3 regions of the Saccharothrix saharensis genome follow, and region 2 is predicted to be linked to each of the others. Evidence: riboswitches for the same ligand, from Rfam matches in the RefSeq annotation. Region 2 holds a riboswitch; each other region holds the start of a gene.

Region 1 (3,543 bases), 7.5 Mb from region 2:
CGACGGTCTGCTGACCGACGGCGAACAGCAGGAACGGCAGGGCGTTGCAGAAGAACGCGGCGACCACGAGCCGCCCCCACAGCCGGCGCGGCAGCCGCTGGCCGTTCACCCGCGCCATCACCAGCAGCGTCACCGCACCGAGGGCGCAGCGGCCCACCGTGATCGACGTCGGCGACAGTCCGGTGAGGGCCAGCTCGATCCACAGGAACACCGAGCCCCACAGCAGGGCCAGCGCACCCATCCGCATCACGCCGCGTCCGATCACGGGACCACCGTCCCCCATGACCGACTTCAAGAAAAGTGAAACCCCATGACGACGCGTTAAGCAGCACTTCAAGATCCCGACCTGGATGCAGCACCCCCGCGAGAGTCCTACATCCAGGTCCCGTGAGTCCTACGTCCAGGACCCCTGAGTTCAACGCTCAGCGCGTGTGGACCAACAGCGAGTCGACCCCGTGCACGATGGACGCGGTCCGGAACGCCGGCCGCGCGTCGGCGAGCCGGAGGTTCGGGAACCGGCGCAGCAACGCCGGGTACGCGGCCCGCAGCTCCATCCGGGCCAGCTCCGCGCCGACGCACCGGTGCGCGCCGTGGCCGAACGCCAGGTGCGACGACGCCGCACGGCCCGCGTCGAAGTCGGACGCCTCCTCGCGGTTGGCCGCCGACAGCGACACCACCACCACGTCGCCTTCCTCGATCTGCTGCTCACCCACCCGCAACGCGTGCCGGGCGAACCGGGGGAACGCCACCTGCACCACGCTCAGGTGCCGCAGCAGCTCTTCCACCAACGGCGCGGCGGCCGCGTCGTCGTCACGCATCGCCGCCCGCGCGGCGTCGTCCTTCAGCAGCACGATCGCGCCCAGCGCGAGCATCGACGCCGTCGTGTCGAACCCGCCGGTCAGCACGCCGTCGGCCAACCCGGCCAGCTCCACGTCGCTCACGTCGTCGCCGTGCTGGCGGATGATCGAGCCGATCAGCCCGTCACCCGGCGACCGGCGCTCACGGCGCACGATCTCCTCCATGTAGGACAGCGACTCCGAGATCGCGCCCAACGCCTGACCGGCGCCGCCGAACAGGTCGAACCGCGCCGCCGCGAGCTCCTGGAACCGGTCACGGTCCTCATAGGGCACGCCGAGCAGCTCGCAGATCGTCAGCGACGGGATGGGCAGCGCGAACTCCTGGACCAGGTCGACCGGCCCGTCCGCGGCCTGCATGGCGTCGAGCCGTTCGGTGACGATCGCGTCGATGCGCGGCACGAGCCGCGACAGCCGGCGCATGGTGAACTCGGGCGTGAGCAGCTTGCGCAGCCGGGTGTGGTCGGGCGGGTCGGCGAAGCCGAGGCCACCGGGCGACTGCTCCAGCCGACCGACCGCCGCGCCCAGCCGCGCGTAGTCGTTACTGAACGCGCCTGTGTCGGAAAGCACCTTCTTCGCTTCGTCCTGACCGGTGACCAACCACACGCGCAAGCCGAACGGCACCGGGATCCGGTGCACCGCGCCGGCCTCCCGCATCCGCTCCAGCTCGGCGACCGGCACCACCCCGTCCCGCTTCAGCGGAACCAGCGCACGGTCCGGGAGCAGCGCGAACGCCCGCGAACCGATCTTGCCCAACACCCACCGCGTCGCCGAACGCCGTGCGACCCACGCCACCAAGCCGTCGCGCACGGACGCCAGAGTCGTCATCGAACACCCCTCTTCCCCAGATCGAATCGCCCGACGGTAACCGTACGTAGGGGTGAGCAGCATCGCGCCAGAGGCGGATTGACACGCCGGGGTCGGTGACAGACGATCGGCAATCGCGCGTGAAACGGGGGAAGCCGGTCGAAATCCGGCGCTGACCCGCAACGGTAGGTCCCGGCCGGGACGAGCCCGAACACCCGTCGCGCGTGCCACGCTCCCGACACCGTCGAGGTCAACGGGTCGGAGCCCGGGGGAAGTCGTTCACGGCTGTCCGGGGTCCGCCCGCGCCTCGCGCCCCGGAAAGGTCGACCATGTCGTTGAGACGGACCGCCGCTGTCCTCGCCGCCGCGGCGGTCGCCGCCCTCGTGTCGGCCCCCGCCGCCCAGAGCCGGGTGCCCGCGGGGCCGACGACCGACGTGGGCGACGCGGCCGCGGGCTGGCTGGCCCGGCAGCTCGTCGACGGCGACCACTTCGAGACCGTCCTCGACGGCGTCGCCTACCCCGACCACGGCCTCACGCTGGACGCGCTGTTCGCGTTCACGGCGGCGGGCGTCGCGTCCGACAGCTCCGACCGGGCCGCCGCCTGGCTCGCCGAGCCGGAGGTCCTCGCCGACTACCTCAGCTACGGCGACCCCGCCCAGTCCTTCGCGGGCGCGCACGCGAAGCTGGCGCTGGCCGCGCAGGTGCGCGGCCAGGACCCGACGGCGTTCGGCGGCGTCGACCTGATCGCCGGGCTCACCGCCTTGCAGGCGCCGAACGGACGGTTCCAGGACAAGTCGCAGTACGGCGACTACTCCAACGGCTTCACGCAGGCGTTCGCGGTCCTCGCGCTGGACCGGTGGCGGGGCGCGCCGAAGGCCGCGGTGGACTACCTGGCCGGCACGCAGTGCGGGGACGGCGGGTTCCCGCTGATCCTGGAGGCGACGCCGTGCGTGTCGCACGTGGACGCCACCGCGATGGTCGTGCAGGCGTTGCTGGCGGCGGACCGGACGGACCCGGCGGGCAAGGCGCTCGACTGGCTGCACGGCGTCCAGCAGGCGAGCGGCGGTTTCCTCGACGAGAAGGCGACCGGCGAGGGCAACGCCAACAGCACCGGTCTCGCGGCACAGGCGTTGCGCGCGGGCGGTCGGACGGCCGACGCCGACGAGGCCACCGCGTTCCTGCGGTCGTTGCAGGTCGACTGCTCGGCCCCGGAGGCCGCTCGCGGCGCGATCGCGTTCGACCGGACCGGGTTCACGCAGGCCACGTCGCTGCGGGCGAGCGCGCAGGGCGTGCTGGGCCTGGTCGGGGTGAACTTCGTGGACCTGACCGCGGACGGTGGCCGCTCCGGCGCGCCGGTGCTGGACTGCCCGGTCACCAGCACGTCGCCGACGTCGTCCACTTCGGACACGACGACGACGACGACCACCACCACCGCCGCGACGGCCACGTCCGACACCACCGCGACCAGCACCACGACGGCAGCGGCGGTGGTGGCCGTGACGAGCCGGCGCGACCCGCTCGCCCGCACCGGCGCCCAGGTCGGTCCGATGCTGTGGGTCGGCGCGTTGCTGCTGGTCGGTGGCGTGCTCGCGGTCGTGCTGGCGCGCCGGCGGGTCGCGGAGGCGCGGAAGTGACGGCACGGGTTCGCGGCGCCGCCCGGCCCGTCGCGTCGTGACGGGCCGGGTGCGGCGGGTCCTGGCGGCGTGCGCGGTCGCGGGGCTCGCGTCGATGTGCGCGCCGCCGACCGCGCGGGCCGCGGACTGCGGCGGCGTGACGGTGGTCGTGGACTTCCGCTCGTTGGGCGGCGGCGTGCGGACCGGGTGCGCCCCGGGCGATCCGGCGTCGGGGACGGCCGCGCTGACCGCCGCCGGGTTCGGCTACA
Region 2 (3,543 bases):
CCCTCGTACCGGGACCGCTCCAGCCCGTACTTCGCCGCCGCCGCCTCGTCGTACGCGGTTCCCGTCACGGGCACCGGCCGGGTGTGCGGCGTGTCCATCAGCAGCGCGCCGAGCGTCACCACGGTGGTCACGCCCAGGTCCTCGATGTGGCCCAGCAGCTCGGAGGCGAACTTCCGCCACCGCATGTTCGGTTCGATCCCGTGCACGAGCACCACGTCCGTCGACGACCCGGGCGGGCGGCACACCGACAGGCGGGTCGTCGGGAATTCCACCCTCCGGGTGACACCGTCGATCAGGCGGACGGTGGGGCGGGTCACCTGGAAGTCGTAGTAGTCGTCCGGATCGATCTCCGCCAACGGCGTCGCGTCCCACGTGAGCTGCAGGTGCTCGATCGCCGTGCTGGCGGCGTCTCCTGCGTCGTTCCACCCCTCGAACGCGGCAACCATGATCGGGTTGTTGAGCGGTTCGCTGGGGTCGAAGGGGGTCTGGGCGGCCTGGTCCGGATCGGTCACGCGGCCAGACTACGACCACCGCCGCACACCCGACGCCGTAGGCTTGGCGCATGTCGGTTCGTGTTACGCGGCCTTCACCCGGCGCACCGGCCGACCACGTCCTCCTCGTGCACGGTACGAGGGGTGCGACACCCCGGCCCGTTGACTTCCTCCCGGATGTTTTCCCAGGCCGAGGAGGTGTGACGAGATCTTCGCCCGGTCGACTCGGGGCCGGGCCGCACGGTTGCCGCGGCCGGGGCGCGACGTCGTGGGGATCCGTTCACACCACTGCGGGATGATTACGCCGAACAGGTGACCCGCCCGGGACTCCCATGATCACTCGAAAGGTGCATATGACGGTCGACGCGGTGCTGTGGGACATGGACGGCACGCTGCTGGACTCCGAGAAGCTGTGGGACATCCCGCTCAACGAGTTCGTGGAGAAGCTGGGCGGGACGCTGTCGCTCGCGACCAGGCAGGCCATGGTCGGTTCGAGCACGGCCCGCACCATGGGGCTGCTGTTCGCCGAAGCGGGTGTCGTGCCGACCGACTCCGACCTCCTCGACGGCGCGGCGTGGATCAGCAGGCGCACCGAGGAGCTGTTCCGCGCGGGCCTGCCGTGGCGGCCGGGCGCTCGTGAGGCGTTGCGCGCCGTGTGCGACGCCGGTGTGCCGATGGCCCTGGTGACGTCGACCGAACGGCGGTTGACCGAGGTCGCGCTGGACACCATCGGCCGCGACCTGTTCGACGTCACGGTGTGCGGCGACGAGGTGGACCGCCGCAACAAGCCCCTGCCCGACCCGTACCTGAAGGCCGCCCGCCTGCTCGGCGTCGACCCCGTCCGGTGCGTCGCGGTCGAGGACTCGCCGACCGGCGTGGCGTCCGCCGTGGCGGCCGGCTGCACCGTGCTGGTCGTGCCGTGCGACGTGCCGGTGGAGCGGGGCGAGCGCCGCGTGTTCCGCGAGTCCCTGGTGGGGGTGCGGTGGGAGACGCTCGCCCCGCTGCTAGACCGCTGACGCCTCCGCCCGCCGCGTCGCCGGGTCGACCAGCAGGCCGAACACCACGCCGAGACCCAGCCACAACGTGGCGGTCTCGGCGAGCGAGGCCAGCCTGAACTCCCACAGCAGGCCGCCCGGCACGTCGGACGGCACGGTGTCCGGTGTCGCCGGGAACACGACCAGCAGCACGACCACCGCCGCCACCGCGGCCAGCGCCACCGCGGTCGCCCGGACCGGTGGCGACCACCGGCCCAGCCGGGAGGCCAGGGCGCTCGCCCCGACCGCGACCAGCAACCCGGCCGCGATCAGCCCGAGGTAGAGCACCGTGCGGTACTCCACCGTGTCCGCGGCACCCACCCCGGGCGGGTTGGCCGGGTACTTCACCGCGGGCAGCACCGCCGCCGCGCCGAACGCCGCCGCCGACAGCGCCACCGCCCGCACGAACGGCGCCTCGGTCGTGAACCAGCGCCGGGACCGTGCGTACGCCGTGGCGAACAGCGCGCCGACGGCCACGCCCACCACCACCGCGGCGAGCACACCGCCGACCACCTGCGTGCCGCGGCTGAACAGCTCGCCGTGCTCGTGACCGCCGCCGGGCTCGGCGGGCCGCGCCTGCTCGACGGCGAGCGCCGCCCGGATCGGCGCTTCGACCACCAGCACGCCGACCAGGCCCGCGAGCAGCCCGGACACCGCGCCCGCGCCGACACCGCGCGCCAGCAGACCCTTGTACGTCAGGCCCTTGTACGTCAGGCCCTCGTCCGTCGACACGGCCGCCGCGCCTAGTGGCACGGGACGCCGAGCGCGTGGCGCCCGTCGTGGAAGAACTCGTGCACGGTCTCGGCGGCGTGGCCGAGCGCGATGCCGTTCTCCTGCAGGACCAGCCAGGTCACCACCAGCGCGACCAGCGCGACGGCGTAGGCCCATCTGGGGATGGGGACGGGAAGGGAGTGCGCGGGGCTCGTCATGACGGCCTCCTCCATACCTCGTGGAAGGTCAACAACAACTCGTGCCGCAGCCGGTCTCCTGACTCCCGGATCGACGCCGTCCCCGCGTCTTCCCAGCCGCCGTGCGCGACCAGTGACGTTCTCGGCGGGTTGGCTCCCCGGTCACAGTGGCGAGGACCGCGCCGGATTCACACCGGCTTCCCGTCCACTGCGGCGCTGCGAACCGTAGATGTCGATCGCGGGCCGGCACAACCGACCAGACGAGTTGTCGTGCTCCTCACGCGGTCAGCGGCGGGGCGGGGTGGGTCGGGGCAGCGGGCAGTCGCCGCACGTGCCGCCGCCGTCGAGGCGGTAGTACAGGCAGCAGCTGCGCCGCCGGAACACCACCTCGCCGGGGAACGGGATGAACTCGCCGGTGCCCTTGAGCGGCGGGTCGGCGAACAGCTCGTCGGCCAGCACCGCGCAGTCGACGCCGCCGCGGCTGATCGTGCGCAACGCGCCCGCCACGTTCGACCCGGCGTTGCCCCAGAGCAGGCCGCGCGCCACCGGGGTGAGGCCGTGGACCGCCTCCACCACGGGCTCCAGCGACTCGCCGATGCCCACGCCCGCGACCGGTTCCTTCAGCCGGACCTGGAGCCCTTCCGGGGTGTAGCGCCACCACAGGTTGCCGGGCCGGATGTCGGGCGCGACCCCGTCGACCGCGCGTGCGGCGACGACCGGGCTCAGCACCCGCGCGGTGTAGCCGAGGAAGAACAGCGACGCGGCGACCCGCCGTTCCCCGGTGCGGTAGCGGGCGGCGATCCGGTCGAGGGCGTCGGGCAGCGCGGGGCCGCGGAACAGGGCTTCGCCGTCGTGCCAACTCTCGTCGGGCCGGCCGACGTCGAGGGCGAAGAACGGGCTGAGGCCGCGGATCTGCCGCAGGGTGGCCAGGACTCGGGCGAACTCGGACACGTGACCTAGTCTGCCGCCGTGGACGCACTGGGGTGGGGACTGGCCCTCGGCCTGGCCGCGAGCATCAGCCCGGGCCCGCTGTTGGTGCTGGTGGTGACGTCGGCGCTGCGCTCGGGCCGGCGGGCCGGCGCCCTGACCGCCTGCGCCCCGCTGCTCTCC
Region 3 (3,543 bases), 5.5 Mb from region 2:
CGCCGGCCAGCAGCGCGGCCCGCGCGTCGCGCACCACGTGCGGCGAGAAGTCGACGTCCGACACCAGGTCGACCATCCCGCAGGCGTGGATCATCCGCACCACCACCCGGGCCACGTCCGACGGGAACCGCGCCAGGTCTGCCTCGGCGCGGATGGTGGCGAAGGAACGGCGGTAGATCTCCGCGCCGTCCTTGACGTAGCTGGTCACCTGATCTCCTCGTAGGCGTCGCCGGTCGCGACGAACTCCACCACGTCGCCCGCCGGTCGCCCGCACCGGCGTCCGCAGCCCGACCAGTGCGCCCGGCCCGGCGCGGTCCGGGTCTCGACCCAGCGGGCCGCGTCGGCGCGCACGTCGGCCAACGACTTCGCGCACCCCGGCCGGCCGGTGCACGCGCTGACGCCGTGCCACGGCGAGTCCGGCGAGGTGAACAGGCCCGCGGTGTCGCTACCGGCGGGCAGCACGACGCTCCGCCACGGCGTCAGCCGCACAGGCACGCCGGCGAGCAGCCGGGCGTCCCAGCGCCCCAGCGGCACGCCCGCCACGACCACCGGACCGCGCACGCCGGGTGCGACGGGCGTCACACCCGGTTCGATCCGGGCGTCACCCGGAACGCCCAACGCCGCCGTGATCTTCCGCACACCGCCGTCCACTTCGGACAGCCGCCACGCCTCGCCGCGAACCTCGCCGAACACCCGCGCGGCGGTCACCACCGCCGCGACCGGGTCGGCCACGCGCAGCCCTGAATCGTGGCCTGCCAGGAACAACGCGTCACCGACGAGCCCGATGTCACCCGCCAGGCCGCTGACCGCGCCACCCACCGTGACCAGGAACCGGCCGGGCAGGGACGCCAGCTCCGGCACCCGGCACAACGCGGCGTCGATCGCGTCGACCAGCGCCTGGTTGTCCTCCAGCGGCGCGGCGATGATGTTGCGCATCCGCTCGTGCGTCATCGAGGGCAGCAGGCCGGCGTCGCGCAGCCGCGCGCCCAGCTCGTGCTCCGCCCCCGGCGCCAAGCCCCTGATCTGCAGGTTCGCCCGCGAGGTCAACTCCAGGACGCCGTCGCCCAGGTCGATCGCGGCGCCCCGGAGCACGTCGACCTGCGCCGCGCTCAACGTCCCGCCGGGCACCCGCACGCGCGCCAACCCGCCGTCGGCGGCCTGGTGCACGTCGACGGCTCCGGGGCAGGCGTCCGGGCGAACTCGCTCGCTGGGCATGGATTGGATGCTAACTGCCGTTAGGGTGACCTCCGAACGGCGAAGCAGCAGGAGGAAGCCGGTGTGAATCCGGCGCGGTCCCGCCACTGTGACCGGGGGAGCCCGGGAGTCAGGAACTCCGCTCGCCGTCCCCTACGACCGGGGCGAGGACCCCCGAGGGATGGAGCCCGCACGTGATCCTGCTGTTGTCGACCTCCGACACGGACCTGCTGTCCGCCCGCGCGAGTGGCGCCGACTACCGCCTGGCCAACCCCGCCCGCACCGCCGTGGACGACCTCCCGGCGCTGGTGGACGGCGCCGAGCTGGTCGTCGTGCGCATCCTCGGCGGTCGCCGGATGTGGGAGGAGGGGCTGGACTGGCTGCTCGCCCGCGGCCTGCCGGTCGTCGTGCTGGGCGGTGAGCAGAACCCGGACGCGCCGCTGATGGAGCTGTCGACCGTGCCCGGCGGTGTCTGCGCCGAGGCGCACGCGTACCTGGCGCACGGCGGCGCGGACAACCTCGCCCAGCTCCACCGCTTCCTGTCCGACACGGTGCTGCTCACCGGTCACGGGTTCGCGCCGCCGGAGCCGACGCCCACCTGGGGCCGGCTGGAGCGGCGGGACGAGGTCGAGGGGCCGACCATCGCGGTGCTGTACTACCGCGCCCACCACGTGGCCGGGAACACGGCGTTCGTGCACGCCCTGTGCGACGCCATCGTGGCCAAGGGCGGCCGCCCGCTGCCCATCTACTGCGCCTCGCTGCGTGCCGCGGAGGCCGAGCTGCTGGCCGAACTGGGCACAGCCGACGCCCTGGTCGTCACGGTCCTCGCGGCGGGCGGGACCAGGCCCGCCACCGCGTCCGCCGGTGGCGACGACGACGCGTGGGACGTGGGCGCCCTGGCCGCCCTCGACATCCCCGTCCTCCAGGGCCTGTGCCTGACCAGCAGCCGCGCCGCGTGGGACGAGAACGACGACGGACTGTCCCCGTTGGACACCGCCACCCAGGTCGCGATCCCCGAGTTCGACGGCCGGATCATCACGGTGCCGTTCTCGTTCAAGGAGGTCGACGAGGACGGCCTGACCGTGTATGTCGCCGACCCCGAACGCGCCGCCCGGGTCGCGGGCATCGCCGTGCGCCACGGCAGGCTGCGGCACATCCCGCCGGCCGAACGGCGCATCGCGGTGATGCTGTCGGCCTACCCGACCAAGCACTCGCGGATCGGCAACGCGGTCGGCCTGGACACGCCGGCCAGCGTCGTGCGGCTGCTGGCCGCGATGCGGGAGCGCGGCTACGACATCGGCGACGAGCTGCCGGGCGTGGCCGACCTCGACGGCGACGCGCTGATCCACGCGCTGATCGCCGCGGGCGGCCAGGACGCCGACTGGCTCACCGCCGAGCAGTTCGAGGGCAACCCCGTGCGGTTGCCGGCGGCCCGCTACCGCTCGTGGTACGCCACCCTGCCCGAGGACACCCGCCACGAGATGGAGCGGCACTGGGGCGAGGCGCCCGGCGAGCTGTTCGTGGACCGGTCGAAGGACCCCGACGGCGAGATCGTGCTCGCCGCGCTGCGCTCGGGCAACGTCGTGGTCATGGTGCAGCCGCCGCGCGGCTTCGGCGAGAACCCGATCGCGATCTACCACGACCCGGACCTGCCGCCGAGCCACCACTACCTGGCCGCCTACCGGTGGCTGGAGGACGAGTTCGGCGCCGACGCCGTGGTGCACGTGGGCAAGCACGGCAACCTGGAGTGGCTGCCCGGCAAGACCGTCGGCATGTCGGCGGGCTGCGGGCCGGACGCGGCGCTGGGCGACCTGCCGCTGGTCTACCCGTTCCTGGTCAACGACCCCGGTGAGGGCACGCAGGCGAAGCGGCGGGCGCACGCCACCCTGGTCGACCACCTCGTGCCGCCGATGGCCCGGGCCGACAGCTACGGCGACATCGCCCGGCTGGAGCAGCTGCTGGACGAGCACGGCACCATCGCCGCGATGGACCCGGCGAAGCTGCCGGCGATCCGGGCCCAGATCTGGACCCTCATCCAGGCCGCCAAGCTCGACCACGACCTGGGCATCTCCGACCGGCCGCAGGACGACGGGTTCGACGACCTGATCCTGCACGTCGACGGCTGGCTGTGCGAGGTCAAGGACGTCCAGATCCGCGACGGCCTGCACGTGCTGGGCGTCGCGCCCACCGGGGAGACCAGGGTCAACCTGGTGCTGTCGATCCTGCAGGCCAAGCAGATGTGGGCGGGCGAGGTCGCCGCGCTGCCCGGCCTGCGCGAGGCGCTGGGCCTGGCGGAGGCGGGCAACGACCGGACCGCCACCGACCGCGTCGAGGAACGGGCCCGCGCGC

Evidence for each region. Region 2 has a riboswitch for cobalamin ahead of FHX81_RS35720 (CbtB-domain containing protein). Riboswitches for the same ligand answer to the same signal wherever they lie in the genome.
Region 1: it holds a riboswitch for cobalamin, as region 2 does, so the genes downstream of both, FHX81_RS01140 (prenyltransferase/squalene oxidase repeat-containing protein) here and FHX81_RS35720 (CbtB-domain containing protein) in region 2, are expected to answer to the same signal.
Region 3: it holds a riboswitch for cobalamin, as region 2 does, so the genes downstream of both, cobN (cobaltochelatase subunit CobN) here and FHX81_RS35720 (CbtB-domain containing protein) in region 2, are expected to answer to the same signal.

The regions. Positions count from the first base shown of each region.
Region 1 is NZ_VFPP01000001.1:375,926-379,468, reverse strand. It holds gene FHX81_RS01150 (DMT family transporter) at 1-241, opposite strand, end outside; gene FHX81_RS01145 (cytochrome P450) at 423-1,682, opposite strand; cobalamin riboswitch at 1,759-1,898, shown strand; gene FHX81_RS01140 (prenyltransferase/squalene oxidase repeat-containing protein) at 1,991-3,295, shown strand; gene FHX81_RS01135 (hypothetical protein) at 3,333-3,543, shown strand, end outside.
Region 2 is NZ_VFPP01000001.1:7,834,144-7,837,686, forward strand. It holds gene FHX81_RS35705 (PAC2 family protein) at 1-512, opposite strand, end outside; gene FHX81_RS35710 (HAD family hydrolase) at 845-1,507, shown strand; gene FHX81_RS35715 (CbtA family protein) at 1,496-2,257, opposite strand; gene FHX81_RS35720 (CbtB-domain containing protein) at 2,269-2,454, opposite strand; cobalamin riboswitch at 2,486-2,669, opposite strand; gene FHX81_RS35725 ((2Fe-2S)-binding protein) at 2,719-3,384, opposite strand; gene FHX81_RS35730 (LysE family translocator) at 3,403-3,543, shown strand, end outside.
Region 3 is NZ_VFPP01000001.1:2,290,380-2,293,922, reverse strand. It holds gene FHX81_RS09150 (precorrin-8X methylmutase) at 1-208, opposite strand, end outside; gene FHX81_RS09145 (hypothetical protein) at 205-1,215, opposite strand; cobalamin riboswitch at 1,227-1,354, shown strand; gene cobN (cobaltochelatase subunit CobN) at 1,389-3,543, shown strand, end outside.